Regions from separate parts of the Embleya sp. NPDC059213 genome, predicted to be linked through region 2. Evidence: riboswitches for the same ligand, from Rfam matches in the RefSeq annotation. Region 2 holds a riboswitch; each other region holds the start of a gene.
What was found. A riboswitch is a leader RNA that binds a small molecule or an ion and turns the genes downstream of it on or off. The one in region 2 is predicted to bind thiamine pyrophosphate.
Positions count from the first base shown of each region.

Region 1: it holds a riboswitch for thiamine pyrophosphate, as region 2 does, so the genes downstream of both, ACFXMF_RS39800 (cytosine permease) here and thiC (phosphomethylpyrimidine synthase ThiC) in region 2, are expected to answer to the same signal.
Region 3: it holds a riboswitch for thiamine pyrophosphate, as region 2 does, so the genes downstream of both, thiO (glycine oxidase ThiO) here and thiC (phosphomethylpyrimidine synthase ThiC) in region 2, are expected to answer to the same signal.

Region 1 covers NZ_JBHZAV010000192.1:11,738-16,919, forward strand. Annotated here, with positions in the region: gene ACFXMF_RS39790 (MerR family DNA-binding transcriptional regulator) at 1-718, opposite strand, end outside; gene ACFXMF_RS39795 (plasmid stabilization protein) at 860-1,186, shown strand; gene ACFXMF_RS39800 (cytosine permease) at 1,247-2,614, opposite strand; TPP riboswitch at 2,610-2,753, opposite strand; gene ACFXMF_RS39805 (CHAT domain-containing protein) at 2,949-4,157, opposite strand; gene ACFXMF_RS39810 (alpha/beta fold hydrolase) at 4,527-5,182, shown strand, end outside.
Region 2 covers NZ_JBHZAV010000107.1:22,818-27,999, reverse strand. Annotated here, with positions in the region: gene ACFXMF_RS31385 (ABC transporter permease) at 1-484, shown strand, start outside; gene ACFXMF_RS31380 (sensor histidine kinase) at 491-1,618, shown strand; gene ACFXMF_RS31375 (response regulator) at 1,615-2,310, shown strand; gene thiC (phosphomethylpyrimidine synthase ThiC) at 2,372-4,147, opposite strand; TPP riboswitch at 4,139-4,247, opposite strand; gene ACFXMF_RS31365 (hypothetical protein) at 4,299-4,499, opposite strand; gene tenA (thiaminase II) at 4,631-5,182, opposite strand, start outside.
Region 3 covers NZ_JBHZAV010000041.1:55,809-60,990, forward strand. Annotated here, with positions in the region: gene thiS (sulfur carrier protein ThiS) at 1-14, opposite strand, end outside; gene thiO (glycine oxidase ThiO) at 11-1,174, opposite strand; TPP riboswitch at 1,185-1,296, opposite strand; gene ACFXMF_RS17775 (FAD-dependent oxidoreductase) at 1,411-2,595, shown strand; gene ACFXMF_RS17780 (Rv2175c family DNA-binding protein) at 2,665-3,030, shown strand; gene thiE (thiamine phosphate synthase) at 3,041-3,685, shown strand; gene ACFXMF_RS17790 (ribonuclease domain-containing protein) at 3,848-4,330, shown strand; gene ACFXMF_RS17795 (polyprenyl synthetase family protein) at 4,821-5,182, opposite strand, start outside.

The DNA of each region.
Region 1 (5,182 bases), on a different contig from region 2:
CGCGGTAGGCCGGATAGTGCTCATCCGACGTGGGCAATTCGTGTACCTCCTCGCCCGCGCGCAGCCGGCAGCCCGTCGTGTCCAGTTCGAGGGCGATCTCGCGATGCCCGGTCGCCCACGCGCCGAGCGCGCTCAGTTCGCCCACCGGGATCAGTGCCCGTCCCGGACCACCTTCGATCCGCAGTGCCCGCAGCGTGCGTACGGACAGCCGATACCGATCCGTCGCCACCAGGCGTACCTCGCCGTCGGCCACCTCGACCAGCACACACCCGAGCACCGCCGGCTCCCCCTCCCCCGCCGCCGGCGCCACCTGCCGCACCGCGCTCGCCCATTCGGCGCCGCCGACCTCGGCCCGCGTACCGGTCGTGTTCAGCGCGCGCAGCACGCCCTCGACCACGTCCCGCGCGATGTCCACCCGTCCCCGCATGCGGTCCAGATGGGTGCGCAGCAGCGCCTCGGCGCGTGCCGGCGGGCCGTCCAGTACGGCGACCGCGTCCGGCAATGACACCTCCGCCTCGCGCAGCTCGCGCAGGCGCATCGCCCGTGCCTCCTGGTCCGGCGCGTACAGGCGGTATCCCGTGTCCGGATCCACCGACGCGGGCCGCAGCACACCGCAGTCGCTGTAGTAGCGCAACGCGCTGGGGCTGAGTCCCACCCGCCGCGCGAACATCCCGATCGGCACCAGTACCTCGTTGTTCGTGTCGCTCGTGTCGTCCATGCCGCGAGTCTGTGGCTTCGACCGACTCGAAGGTCAACTCCGCTCGGCGGGCACCGATGATCCGCCCGAACGCGGGTAGCGGACAGCACGCGACGGCAACCCATGAAACGACACGAACAGGAACGAACAAGGAGGTTTGCCATGCCACGCGGATCCAGCCCGAAGCGCGAGCGGCAGTACGAACACATCAAGGAGGGTGCCCGAAAGCGCGGCACCGGCGAGAAGCGCGCGGAGGAGATCGCCGCCCGAACGGTCAACAAGGAGCGTGCCCGTGCCGGCGAGTCGAAGACGGCGAGCCGTTCCTCGACGCACGACATGTCCTCGGCCGAGCGCGGTGGCCGGAACTCGCACAAGGGCGCGCAGGGTCCGACCTACGACCAGCTCTACGCGGATGCCAAGCGGCGCAATCTCAAGGGCCGCTCGACGATGAACAAGGCCGAGTTGGCCAAGGCGCTCGGCACCCGCTGACCCACCGGTGGATCACGGCCGCGTCGGGAGGAGGCACCCGACCGACGCGGCCGGCCCACCTCAACGCGCCGCGACCGCCCGCCGCCGGTCCCACGCGACCGCGACGTACGCGGTCACGCCCGCGAGCGCGAACGAGAACAGCGAGGCCGAGGTCCAGGTCTGCGCGTGGATGTGCAGCGCGTCCTGGATGTGCCCCCAGAACGTCGCCCACCACTCGACCGAGCCCGGGTTGATCAGCTGGTACATGCAAAATCCCAGCGCCCACGGCGCGACCATCACCCAGCGCGCCGGCGCGTGGTCGCCCAGGTCCCAGCCGGCCCGGCCGCGCCCGGCGAACAGGTCCACCGCGAGCACGCCCAGTAGTGGGATGAAGATCGAACCGATCAGCGACAGGAAGCTCGCGTAGGTGTCGAAGTCGTTCACCATCAGCGCGAACCCGGTGACCAGCGCACCCACACCCAGGCAGAGCACCCGGCGATCCACCCGCGGCGCGAGGTTCTGGATGGACATCGCGGTGCTGTAGACGTTGGCGAAGCTCTGGTCCACCTCGCGCACCACCAGCACCGCGAAGAACACCCACCCGGCGGTGACGCCCAGGAACGAGTCGAAGATCTTGTCCGGGTCGCCGCCCACCTGGGCGAGGGCGACCAGGCCGAGCAGGTAGCACCAGATGCTGGTGATCGAGAACCCGCTCAACGCGGCCCAGAACGCGGGCTTGGTGCCGCGCGAGTGGCGGGTGTAGTCGGACGCCAACGGGACCCAGGAGACCGCGACCGCGAGCGCCGCGTCCATCGCCGGGAAGAACCCGGACCACGAACCCTCGGTCATCGGCGGCAGGCCCTCGCGCCACAGCTGCACCGAGAAGTAGAGCATCGCGATGCCCACCGCGACCGTCACGTAGCGGCGCAGGATCCGCAGCATGCCCAGCGGGCGCAGCGTCATCGCCGTGGTGACCGCGCCGGCGGCGACGATGTAGAGCCAGTGCGGGCCGTCGCCGTCGGTCATCGCCTCGATGCCGATCGAGATCACCAGCAGCTCGAAGGTGCCCCAGCCGATGCACTGGACGATGTTGAACACCGTCGGCACGTACGAGATCTTGGTGCCGAACAGGCCGCGCAGCACCGTCATCGCGGGTGCGCCGCTGCGTGCACCGGGGATGCCGGCGACCGCGACCATGAGCGTGCCGATCAGCGTGCCGCCGACGGCCGCGACGATCGCGGCGACCATCGACAGTTGCGGGTAGCCGACCGGGGCCAGCACGTACAGGGCGCCGGAGAAGCCGAGCAGGCTCACCCCGAGGTTGGCCCAGAACGCCGCCTGGTCGCGGAAGCCGAGGGTGCGTGGTGGGGCGGTGTCCAGGATCAGGGGTGCCTCGGCGCCGGCGTGCGGCGTCTCGGGGCGTGCGTCGTCGACGACAGGAGCCGACATGGCTCTACCTGCTCTCCCTACGCCGGCATTACCCGGACAGGTTCAAGCGGTCGGTGGCCCCGGGGTGTGCACCGGCTCGACGCCGACACCCCATGCCGCCCTCTCAGCCCGGTTGGTCCGAGCTCCCGCGATGGCGTGGCGAACAGTACGCGCCTCGCGGGCGGCTTGGGAAGGCGGGGTGGGGGAAGGCGACCTCGGGCCGGGTCGCCCGGCGGGCGCGGGAGATGCCCCCGGGTGGTGATTCGCGCCGTCCCGGGCGGGTGCGGCAACGTCCTGGGCGGGCAGGCGGCACCGACCCGGATCGGCGGCACGTGCCGTTTTCCACGGGTAGGGCTCACCATCCCGAGTGGGTGAAGCCCGCCCAGCCGGTCAGGTCGTCCGGGACGATCGCGCGGGCGCGGGCGGCCAGTTCGGCCGGCATCGCGGCCGGGATGCCGCGTTTGGGGTCGCGCAGCCACAACTGCGCGGTACGCACCGCCTGGGCCGGGGGGAGGTCGCGGCGGTCGAGGTAGTGGTGGGCCATGTACAGGACCAGCGCGGTGGTCGTCTCGTCCACCGGCCACAGCGTGGACACCACCGTGTGGGTGCCGGCCGTCAGGTATTCGGCGCCCACCCGCCAGGTCTCGTCGTGACCGCCGGCCGGTACGAACGCGATCGGGTCGCCGGCGGTTCGGCCGATCTCGATCGGGCTTCGCCGGACCGGCTCGCTGCTCCGCCGCGCGGCGACCTCGCACAGCAGGCGCGGTGCGCCGATGTAGGAGATCTGCGCGTGTTGCAGCGCGTGCCGGCGGCGGCCGTCGACGAGTGACCAGGCCGCGTGCCACGGGACCATGCCGAACGGTCCGGCGGGCAGCAGGACCAGGGACGGCGCGCGGCCGAACGAGCCGGGCAGCGCGGTCAGTACCGGTTCCATCACCGCGCCCCAGGCCCAGCCGCACAACGCGTCGAGCAGGTCCGCCCAGTTCTCCCGATCGCCCTCGGCCAGGGCCAGGCCGTAGTCCAGTTCGGGCAGGTCGAGCACCCGCGTCGTGCCGTCCGTGCCGGTCGACACCGCTGCGCCGGGGACGAGTTGCACCAGCGCGTCGCTGCCGAGCCGGCCCAGCGCGGCGGCGATCTCGGCGGCGGACGGCGGGTCGAGCAAGCTGCGCCAGGCGATGCCGCGCGGGTCGAGTCCGATCCGGGCCGAGGCCACCTGCGCGGCGGCCCGGAGCAGGTGGGCGTGCTCCGGCGCGGCCCGGTGGGCGCGTCGGAAGCAGATCCGCGCCTGGTCCCAGGCCCGTCGATCACCGCCGGGCGCCGCGCTCGCGCTCGCGGCGTGGGCGATGCCGGCCGTGTAGGCGAATTCCGGCCAGTGCGCATCGGCGCCGTCCAGCGCGCCGAGTGCGTCGGTCAGCAACTCGATCGCCTCCGCGAGCAACTCGCGCACGGCGTCCGGACCCTCGTCCGTCGACTCCTCGGCCAGCGCCTCGGCACACCGTGCCCGACCGCGCTCGCCCCGTTCCCACGCCCGCCGCGTCTCCGCGTCGACGTCCTCCACGCTCACCCCCGCTTGCCCCCGCTCGCCCCCGCTCGCGGGACCACGGTACCCGGGCGACGCCCGGGCGGGACGCAGCGCGCACCGATACCGCGATCAAGAAATCGGCGGGGCCGACCGCCACCGGGCACCGGCCCCGACCCGACCCCACCGTCGCCGTCCCACCACCGTCCCGCCGGCGGTTCGTCGACGCGCCGCCGACGCCGTTCCCCCGCCGCCGAAACCGCGCGAAGCGGACTGCCTCGTGGCTCTTCCGTCCTGGTTTACCGGCGCGTAACTTACTCGTGAGTCACCTCTCCGACGCCGTCCCTGGGCGTCGTTTCACCCTGCAATCTCGCGGGTCGGGCCACGCCCCGACCATGACGTCAGGAGACCCTCATGGGTCGATTCCGCATGCGCCCGGGCGCTCGTGCGGTCGCCGTCGTCTCGGCCGCGATTCTCGCCGGGACCACGCTCGGTCCCGCCGCGTCGGCCGGCACCGTCCCCACCCACACCCCCGCGGCAGCCGTGCAGGCCGCCGCGGGAACGTCCCTGCGCTTCGTCGACATCCCCGGCGACGGCGGCACCAGGCTCGCCGCCAACGTGATCGCCCCCACCGGCGGCGCACCCGACACCCGCTACCCGGTCGTGGTGCTCCCGACCAGTTGGGCGATGCCGCAGATCGAGTACGTCGTGCCCGCGCAAAAGCTCGCCGAGCGGGGCTATGTCGTGATCGGCTACAACTCGCGCGGCTTCTGGCAATCCGGCGGCGAGATCGAGACGGCCGGCCCCGAGGACATCGCCGACGCGTCCCGGGTGATCGACTGGGCGCTCGCCAACACGCCCGCCGACCAGGGCCGGATCGGCATGGCCGGCGTGTCCTACGGCGCCGGCATCAGCCTGCTGGCGTCCGCGTTCGACCCTCGGATCAAGGCCGTGGTCGCGATGAGCGGCTGGGCCGACCTGATCGACTCGATCTACAGCGGCCGAACCGAACACGCGCAGGCCGCCGCGCTGTTGGGCGGCGCCGGCTTCCTCACCGGCCGGCCCAGCGC
Region 2 (5,182 bases):
GGCCGCGCTGGTGGCCCGGCGCGACCGCGGCGCACTCCTGCTCGCCAGGATCGGCGCCTACGCGCTGACCGGTCTGCTCATCGGCGCGCTCCTGGTCGCCGTCTCGGTCGCACTCGCCCTGCCGCTGCTCGACGACCACCCGGGAGCCGACCTCACCCCCGGTGAGGTCACCTCGGTCGCCGCAGGCAATCTGGCGGCCTTCGTGCTCTCTGCAATCATGGGTGCCGCCGTCGGCGCGATGGTGCGCAGCCCGGTCGTGGGGGTGGTCGTGGTGTTGCTGGTGAACTTCGCGGTACTCCCGCTGGTCGCCGGCGTCGCCGAATCCACCGCCAACTACACGCCGTTCGGAGCCGCCGCCGTGCTGGTCCGCTCGACGCACCACACGACGTTGTCGCCGGGTGCCGCCGCGGTGGTGCTGAGTATCTGGGCAATCGTGTTCGTCGTCGCCGCCGTCACCGGCGAACGTCGGCGCGACTTGGCGTAACCCGACGTGTACGCGATATCCCGACCCGCACGAGCGGCGCGCCGATGGATCCATGCGCGCCGCTTCGCGGTGCTGGACGCCGTCGTCGCGGTGGTGACCACCATCGTCGAACTCAGCCTGACGTTCGACGACTCGACGCCCGTCCGGCCGATCCTCGTCGCACTCGTCATCTGCACCGGTGCGCTCCTGCTCGCCCGACGGCACGCGACGCTCACCGTACTGCCGGCCGTCTGCGCGGTCGAGGTGCTGCTCGTGGCAACCGGCGGCAACCCCGGCGGGGCACCGGCGTTGGTGGCCCTGTTCACCGTCGCCGAACTGCGCGAGCGACGAGTGTCGGTGGCCGCTCTCGCGCCGACGGCGCTGTTCCTGATGGTGGCGGACATCGCCTCGTTTCCCGTCCCCATCCTCGCGTGGGGCCTGGGCACCTACGCCCAGACCCGGCGCCGCTACACCGCGGCCCTGGAGGAACGCGCCGCCCACCTGGAGCGCGAGCACGAACAGCTCTCCGTCATCGCGGCCCAGCGCGAGCGCGCCGCGATCGCCCGCGAACTGCATGACATCATCGCCCACTCGGTCACCGTGACACTGGTCGGCGTGCGCGGCGCCCGCGACGTGCTGCGCACCGCGCCCGACGTGGCCGACGACACGCTGGAGCGAGTCGAGACCAACGCCGAGCAGAGCCTGGTCGAGTTGCGCCGGATGTTGCTGCTGCTGCGCGAGCCAAATCAGGGAGTACGGATGCGCCCGCAGCCCTCGCTGGCGCAACTGCCCACACTGGTCGCCTCGTACGGCGAGGCCGGGCTGCCGGCGCACCTGGAGATCACCGGCACGTCCCGACCGCTCGCCGGCGGCGTCGAGTTGTCGCTCTACCGCATCGTCGAGGAGGCACTGACCAACGTGCTCAAGCACGCCCGACCCACCCACGTCACGGTGACCCTCGACTTCGGCCGTACGCACCTGGACATCGCGGTCGTCAACGACGGCGAGCAGGTGCCCGAACCCTCCTCGGGTGGACACGGCATCGCCGGCATGCGCGAGCGCGTCGGCCTCCTCGGCGGCGAACTGGAGGCCCGCCCCGCTCCGGACGGCGGATTCCGGGTCGCGGCCCGGCTTCCCCTGGCTGAGGCCATATGAGCGCCCGGAGCATCCGCTTGCTGATCGTCGACGACCAGGAGCTGATCCGAACCGGCCTGCGCCTGTTCCTCCAGACCCAGGACGACCTGGTCGTCGTCGGCGAGGCCGAGGACGGCGACGAGGCGATCGAACTGGCGGCCGACCTGCGCCCGGACGTGATCCTGATGGACATCCGGATGCCACGCATGGACGGTGTCGAGGCCACCGCCCGATTGCACGCCCAGGGCATCTCGCCGCCTCCGCGTGTGCTCATCCTCACCACATTCGACCTGGACGAGTACGTCTTCGGCGCGCTGCGGGCGGGCGCGGCCGGATTCCTGCTCAAGGACGCCTCCCGGGCGCGGCTCCTGGAGGCGATCCACGTCGTCCACGCCGGCGAGGCGCTGCTCTCGCCCTCGATCACCCGGCGCCTGATCGAGAACTTCGCCACCCGTACCGAACCACTCCGCTCACCACCGACTCTCCTGGCCGGCCTGACCCCACGCGAACGAGAAGCCCTGCTCCTGGTCGCCCGCGGCCTCTCCAACAGCGAGATCGCCGCCCACCTGGTGGTCACCGAGGCGACCGTGAAGAGCCACGTGGGCAGCATGTTCGCCAAATTGGGTCTGCGCGATCGGGCCCAGGCGGTGGTGTTCGCCTACGAGCACGGCGTCATCGTCGCCGGCGAGAACGGCCCGCCCGGACCGACCTGACGACGTCCCGGGAGCGGGAGCCACCCTGCTCCCGAGACGTCGTCCGGCCCGCCTGCGAGCGTCAGTCGGCCAGCGGCAGATAGACCCGGTTGCCCGCCGCCGCGAACTCCGCCGACTTGGCGCGCATCCCGGCCTCGGCGTCCACCTCGGCCGCAGCCGCAGCGGCCCCGTCGCCGTGCTCGGCCCGGATGTCGTGCGAGATCCGCATGCTGCAAAACTTCGGCCCACACATCGAGCAGAAGTGGGCCGTCTTGGCCGGCTCCGCCGGGAGCGTCGCGTCGTGGTAGGCCCGTGCGGTGTCCGGGTCCATCGCCAGGTCGAACTGATCCTGCCAACGGAACTCGAAGCGGGCGTCGGAGAGCGCGTCGTCCCACGCCTGTGCGCCCGGATGGCCCTTGGCCAGGTCCGCCGCGTGGGCCGCGATCCGGTAGGCGATCACGCCCGCCTTGACGTCGTCCCGATCGGGCAGGCCCAGGTGCTCCTTCGGCGTCACGTAGCAGAGCATCGCGGTGCCCCACATGCCGATCATCGCCGCGCCGATCGCCGAGGTGATGTGGTCGTAGCCCGGCGCGACGTCCGTGGTCAGCGGGCCGAGCGTGTAGAACGGCGCCTCGTCGCAGATGCGTTGCTGGAGGTCGACGTTCTCCTTGATCTTGTGCATCGGCACATGGCCCGGCCCCTCGATCATCACCTGCACGTCCATCGACCGGGAGATCCGGCCCAGTTCGCCCAGCGTCTCCAACTCGGCGAACTGCGCCGCGTCGTTGGCGTCCGCGATCGAGCCCGGACGCAGTCCGTCGCCGAGCGAGTAGGTCACGTCGTACGCGCGCAGGATCTCGGTCAGCTCGGCGAAGTGCGTGTAGAGGAAGTTCTCCCGGTGATGGGCCAGGCACCACGCGGCCATGATCGAACCGCCCCGCGAGACGATCCCGGTCTTGCGCCGGGCGGTCAGCGGCACGTAGCGCAGCAACACGCCGGCATGCACCGTCATGTAGTCCACGCCCTGCTCGCACTGCTCGATCACGGTGTCCCGGTAGAGCTCCCAGGTGAGTTCCTCGGGCTTGCCGTTCACCTTCTCCAGCGCCTGGTAGAGCGGCACCGTGCCGATCGGGACCGGCGAATTGCGCACGATCCACTCGCGGGTGGTGTGGATGTCCTTGCCGGTGGACAGGTCCATCACGGTGTCCGCGCCCCACCGGATCGCCCACACCAGCTTGTCGGTCTCCTCCTCGATCGAGGAGGTCACCGCCGAGTTGCCGATGTTCGCGTTGACCTTGACCAGGAAGTTCTTGCCGATCACCATCGGCTCGATCTCGGGGTGGTTGACGTTCGCGGGCAACACCGCCCGTCCGGCGGCGATCTCGTCCCGGACCAGCTCGGGCGCCAGGCCCTCGCGGATCGCCACGAACTCCATCTCCGGGGTGACCAGCCCGCGTCGCGCGTAGGCGAGTTGGGTCACCGCCTCGGAGCCGGACGCGCGCCTGGGTCGGGCCCCGGCACCGGGCACCGCGAACCCGGCCGGCGTCAGCGCCCCGATCCGGCCGTCGTAGCGCACGGTGTCGCCGCGCTCCTCGATCCAGGCCGCACGCAGCGCGGGCAGGCCGCGGCGCACATCCACCTCGAAGGCCGGGTCGGTGTACGGGCCCGAGGTGTCGTAGAGGCGAACCGTCTCGCCGTTGGTCAGATGCACCGTGCGTACCGGAACGCGCAGATCCTCGCGTGATCCGGCGACGTAACCGCGGTGGTGGGCGGGGGTGATCGGTCCGCTGGTGACCGTGTGCGCGCCGACCGGGTCGGCCGACGGGGCAGCGGGCAGCGAAGTGTCGTGCGAGGTCATGGAAAGGCTCCCTACGCCGGCATTACCCGGTCAGGTTCTGCGGTCGGCGCGGCCTCAGCGCCCTCTCAGCCCGGTGCCCCGAGCTCCCGTGTATCTCCGTGTGGTGCGCCCCCACCCTGGCACACCCCCGGCCGCACGACCAGCGCCGGGTTCAGCCGAGCGGGTCGCGCGGGTTTCGGCCGACCACCGCGGTGCGGGCGAGCACGACCATCCCGACCGTGACGCACAGCCCGACCACGCCCTTGACGATGACCCACAGGAAGGCCGAGAACAGCCAGATCAGCAACCAGCACAGCAGCACCAGTACGAGCGCGGGTACGCCGATGCGCACCCAGCGCGGCCATGTCTCCATCGTCCAACCCCCAGTCACGCGAACCCACGCGAGACGTGCACATCCGGGGAGCACATTCCCCGGGAGGACACGTCGTATCCGGGCAGGCGGTTCCGGGCCGGCCGGATGCGCCCGGACCGGCCCGGACGGGCTCAGACCGGCCAGCGCTCGCCGCGCCACGCGGCATCCCAGAACATCCACTCGTAGCGCGCCGTGGTGGTGAAGTGCTCGACCATCCGGGCCCGCTCGGTCGCCGAGATGTCCTCGCCGACGCGGTCGACCAGATCGAGCACCGCGCGCACCGTCGCCTGGAACTCCTCGGCGCCGTAGGTGGCGATCCAGCGCTCGTACAACTCGTCGGGCGAGCCCTTGGCCAGCAGGGCGTCACCCACTCGGGCGTAGATCCAGTAGCAGGGCAGCACCGCCGCGACGCCCTCGGCGAAGGAGCCGTTGTGCACGGTGGCGAGCAGGTAGCTGACGTACGCCCGGGTACTCGGCAACACCGGTTCGGTCGCGGTGGCGTCGGCCACCGAGCTGCCGAAGTCGACCATGAAGCCCTCGTGCAGCGAACGCTCGGCGGCGATCGCGCCGGCCGCGTCGCTCGCGAACTGCACGGTCGTCGCCTCGTCCGGCGCCTTGGCCGCGCACACCGCGAGCGCCTTGGCGTAATCGCGCAGGTAGTGCGAGTCCTGCACGACGTAGTG
Region 3 (5,182 bases), on a different contig from region 2:
TCGGTGTCGTTCATGCCATCACCTTCCGGGCGGCGGTCGCGAAGCGGTCGGGCCCGAACGGCGCGACGAGTTCGGGGGTGGTGCCGTGCGCGAGGATCTCCGCCACGGTGTCGGCGGTGATCGGGGTGAGCAGGATGCCGTGCCGGTAGTGCCCGGTGGCCACCACCAGGCCGGGCAGCGCGGAGCGGCCCAGGATCGGCGCGTTGTCCGGGCTGCCGGGGCGCAGCCCCGCGAGCGTCTCGACCAGCGGCAGCTCGGTGATGCCGGGGACGAGTTCGTGTGCGTCGCGCAGGAGTTCGTACACGCCGCCCGCGGTCACCTCGGTGTCGTGGCCGAGTTCGTGCTCGGTCGCGCCGATCACCAGTTCGCCGTCCGCGCGCGGGACCAGGTACATGCTGCCGCCCTTGACCACGCCGCGAACGTTGCGGGACAGCAGCGGCAGCAGCGCCGGCGGTACCTTCAGCCGCAGGATCTCGCCCTTGACCGGCCGCACCGGCGGGACCACCTCGGGCGGCAGGCCCGGGATCAGCGCCGAACGGCAACCGGCCGCGAGCAACACCTGGTCCGCGAGCAGGTCGCGTCCGCCGACCGTACGCACGCCGTACGCGCGCTCGTCGGCGACCAGGACCCGCTCGACGCCCTCGCGCACGAAGGCGACGCCGGCCCGGGCGCAGGCCGCGAGCAGCGCCGCGACCAGCCGACGGTTGTCGATCTGGTGGTCGTCCTCGACGTGCAGGCCACCGGTGATCGCCGGGGACAACATCGGTTCGAGCCGCCGGCACTCGCGGCTGGTCAGCCAGGACGATTGCAGGCCCAGTCGTTGCTGGTAGGCGTGCAGGTCCTTGAGGACGGCCCGGTCGTCCGCGTCCAGCGCGACCGCGATCGTGCCGCACGCGCGGTAGCCCGAGGGCAGGTCCGCGGCCTCGGCCAGTTCGGCCGCGAACTCGGGGTAGCGCCGGGCCGATTCGATGCTCAGCCGGAGCAGGCTCTCCTCGCCGTACTGGAGTTCGGAGACGGGGGTGAGCATGCCGGCGGCGGCGTGCGAGGCACCTCGGCCCGGGGTCGGGTCGACGACGGTGACCGAGAGTCCGTGGCGGGTGCGGGCGCGCCAGGCGACGGACAGTCCGACGACGCCCGCGCCGACCACGACGACATCGGTGGGGTGCTCGGACATGGTGGGTCCGGCCATGGTGAGAAGAACTCCCTTCGCCGGTATGACCCGGATCAGGTTCGGACGGTCGGGGGCTCGCAGCCCCCCTCTCAGCCCGGTCTCACCGGGCTCCCGTGACCTCTCCACACTACGACACCGGTTTCCGGTGCCCGGGAGCGCCCGAGTACGCCGACGATGTCCTTGACTGAGTCAAGACCCTGCGCGTCGGCGGTCTCGGGCCGCGTCATAGGGTGCCCTTCATGGACAACGTGCTCGTCGTGGGCGCCGGCATGGCCGGCCTGCAAACCGTGGTGGCGCTGCGGGACCAGGGGTACACCGGTCGCGTCACCCTGCTCGGGGCCGAGGCGCACGCGCCGTACGACCGGCCGCCGCTGTCGAAGGAGGTGCTCGGCGGCAAGACCGACGACACGTCCTTCGAGGCGGACTGGGCCGCGCTGGAGACCGAGGTGTTGTTCGGCCGCACCGCGACCGGACTGCGCCCGGGCGTGGTGGACACCGACGCGGGCGAGATCGCCTTCGACCGACTGGTGATCGCGACCGGCTCGCGTGTGATCGACCTGCCCGGCGCCGCCGAGGTCCCCGGCGTGCACGTGCTGCGCACCATCGACGACGCCCGCGCGCTGCGCGCCGCACTGGTGCCCGGCGCCCACGTGGTGATCGTCGGCGCGGGCTGGATCGGCGCCGAGGTGGCCACCGCCGCGGCCGCCGCCGGTTGCCCGACCACCGTGGTCGAGGCCCTGCCCACCCCGCTCGCCGGACCCTTCCCGGAGGCCGTCGGCGCCCGGTTCGTGCCGTGGTACGCCGAGGCCGGCGTGGAACTGCTGGTGGGCGCGCGGGTGGATCGGCTGGAGGCGGGCGCGGTGCACCTGACCGACGGCCGCCGGCTGCGCGCCGACGCGATCGTGGTCGGCATCGGGGTGCGCCCGGCCACCGAGTGGCTGGCCGACTCCGGCGTGACCCGCAACGAGCGCGGCTTCGTCGAGGTGGACGACCACCTGGCCACCTCGATGCCCGGGGTATACGCGGTCGGCGACTGCGTGGACTTCCCGTCCGCCCGCTACGGCACCCGGATGAACGTCGAACACTGGGACAACGCGCTCCAGGCGCCGCGCGTGCTGGTGGCCAACCTGCTCGGCGGCGACCAGGCGTACGACCCGGTCCCCTACTTCTGGTCCGACCAGTTCGGCCGGATGGTCCAGTACGTCGGCCGGCACGGCGCGAGCGACGAACTGGTCTTCCGGGGCGCGGACGAGGACGGCAAGTGGACCGCGGGCTGGTTCGCCGGCGACCGGCTGGTGGCGCTGCTCGCCGTCGCCCGACCGCGCGACCTGGCCCAGGGCCGCAAGCTCGTGCAACTGGGCACCCCGGTGGACCGGGAGCGGTTCGCCGACCCGGAGAACCCGCTCAAGTCGGTCGCGCTCTGACGGCCCGGCGCCGGTCCCACCGCCGGGCGCCGGCGGTCGGGACCGGGCGCTGAACCTAAACTTGGCCGGGTGAGCGAGATCGACGCCAAAACAGAAGCCCTCGTCCCCGCCTGGGTGACACTCCCCGACATCGCCGAGATCCTCGGCGTGGACATCCTCAAGGTCCGCCAGCAGCTCAAGGAGCGCAAGTTCCTGGCCGTGCGCCGCGGCGAACACCGGGCCCTCCAGGTGCCCGCAGACTTCTTCCAGGGCGCCACCATCGTCAAGGGCCTGGTCGGCACGCTGACCCTGCTCGCGGACTCGGGCTTCACCGACGAGGAGGCGCTGGAGTGGCTGTTCACCCCGGACGACACGCTTCCCGGTACGCCGGTGCAGGCGTTGCAGGAGAACCGGATGACCGAGGTGCGTCGCCGCGCCCAGGCGCTGGCGATCTGAGGCCGCGCGGATGACGAGCCGTCAGGAACGGTTGGCCGCCGCCCGTCTGTACCTGTGCACCGACGCCCGGGAGCGCCAGGGCGACCTGCCCGCGTTCCTGGACGCGGTGCTCGGCGCGGGCGTGGACATCGTGCAGTTGCGGCAGAAGGGCCTGGAGGCCCGCCCCGAACTCGAATACCTGAAGGTGTTCGCGGACGCCTGTCGCCGGCACGGCAAGCTGCTCGCGGTCAACGACCGCGCGGATGTCGCGCACACGATCGGCCCCGACGTGCTGCACCTGGGCCAGGACGACCTGCCGGTCCCGGCGGCGCGAGCGATCGTCGGCGGCGACGTGCTGATCGGCCGATCCACGCACGCCGAGGCCGAGGTGGACGCGGCGATCGTCGAGCCCGGGGTGGACTACTTCTGCACCGGGCCGGTCTGGCCGACCCCGACCAAGCCGGGCCGATCCGCGCCGGGCCTGGGCCTGGTCCGGTACACCGCGGCGCTGCGGCCGACCCGACCGTGGTTCGCGATCGGCGGCATCGACCTGGGCAACCTCGACGAGGTGCTGGCCGCGGGCGCGGAGCGGGTGGTGGTCGTGCGCGCGATCACCGAGGCCGCGGATCCGGCCGAGGCGACGGCGGAATTCGTCCGGCGACTCTCCGCACGCTGACCCGGCACCCGGGCCGCGCCCGGGTCCGAGGGCGGGGCCGAGGGCGGGGCCGAGGGCGGGGCCGGGGCGCCGGCCCGGTCGCCTGGGCGGTTCGGGTGCCATCGGGCGCCCACGCCGCCGAGATCGCCGCCGCGCGGAGGCCGAGCCGGCAGGATGCCGGATATGTCCGGTGGTCGGCGGCGCAACCTCGTCGTACTCGCGCTGCTCGCGCTCGTCGCGGCGCTCGCCCTGGCCCTCACGCTCACCCGCGACGGCGACTCGGGCGGCGGCGCCGGGCCCGGTCCGGCCCCGACCGCCCCGACCGCCCGCGCGGCCACACCCGAGCGCACCGAAGCCACGCCCGCGCGCCCCGCGTGGGTGCCCGCCGGGATGCGCACCGTCGCCGCCGCACGACTGCCGGCCGAGGCCCGCGACACGCTGCGGCTGATCGCGGCCGGCGGCCCGTTCCCGTACCCGCGCGACGGCATCGTCTTCGGCAACCGGGAGAAGCTGCTCCCGGCGCGACCCGACGGCCACTACCGCGAATACACGGTCCGCACGCCCGGCTCGGCCGATCGCGGCGCGCGCCGGATCGTCACCGGGAAGAACGCCGAACGTTTCTACAGCGACGACCACTACGCGAGCTTCGTGGCCGTGCTGCCCTGACGACGCGGGTCGCGACAGGGGTATTTCCGCCGGGGCGGGACGTGGGGGCCGATCGGGTGGTCGACCCCGCGGATGACGCATTCCGGCCGAACCGGGCGGACCGAGCGGCCAGACTGCCGAGATGGACACACCCGACGTTCGTCTCCGTCCGGGGTCCGCGGAGGATGCCCACGACCACGACCCGCCGCCGCACCCCACGCCGGAGCCGCTGATCCCCGGCCCCCGGCTCGTCGCGGCCCCACCCCCGGCCCGCCCCGGGCGCGCGGGCCCGGCATCGGACGGCGGGGGCGCGCTGCTGTTCCCGCTGCTGGTGTTGGCCGCGATGATCGGCGGGATCTACCTGGTCGGCCGCAACCCGCCGCAGGCGCTGCACGCCGACCCGACGCACGACCCACACCCCGACCGGGGTGCGGCGGCCGAGTCCGCGCGGCCCCGGTCCGCGCCGCCCGGCACCCCGTTCGCCGTCGCCCGCCCGCCCGAAGGAACCGGCCTAGACGCTGCGCACGGTGGCGGCGTCGGCCAACTCGCGCAGGACTTCGCGCGCGTCCTCGGCGATCGGCGCGACGGCCAGCGCGGCGAGGGCCCGCTCGGTCAGCTCGGTGATCATCGTCTCCACGTCGGCGAGGGCACCGGTGTCCTCGATCACCACGCGCAGTTCCTTGACGCCGATGTCGCTCAGTCCCGGATCCCCGATCAGCGTGTCCAGCACCTCGGCCTGGGCGCGGGAGGCGCGCTCGCCGGCGAGCGCGAGCAGCACGGTGCGCTTGCCCTCCCGCAGGTCGTCCCCGGCGGGCTTGCCGGTCCGGTCGGGATCGCCGAAGACGCCGAGCACGTCGTCCCGCAGTTGGAACG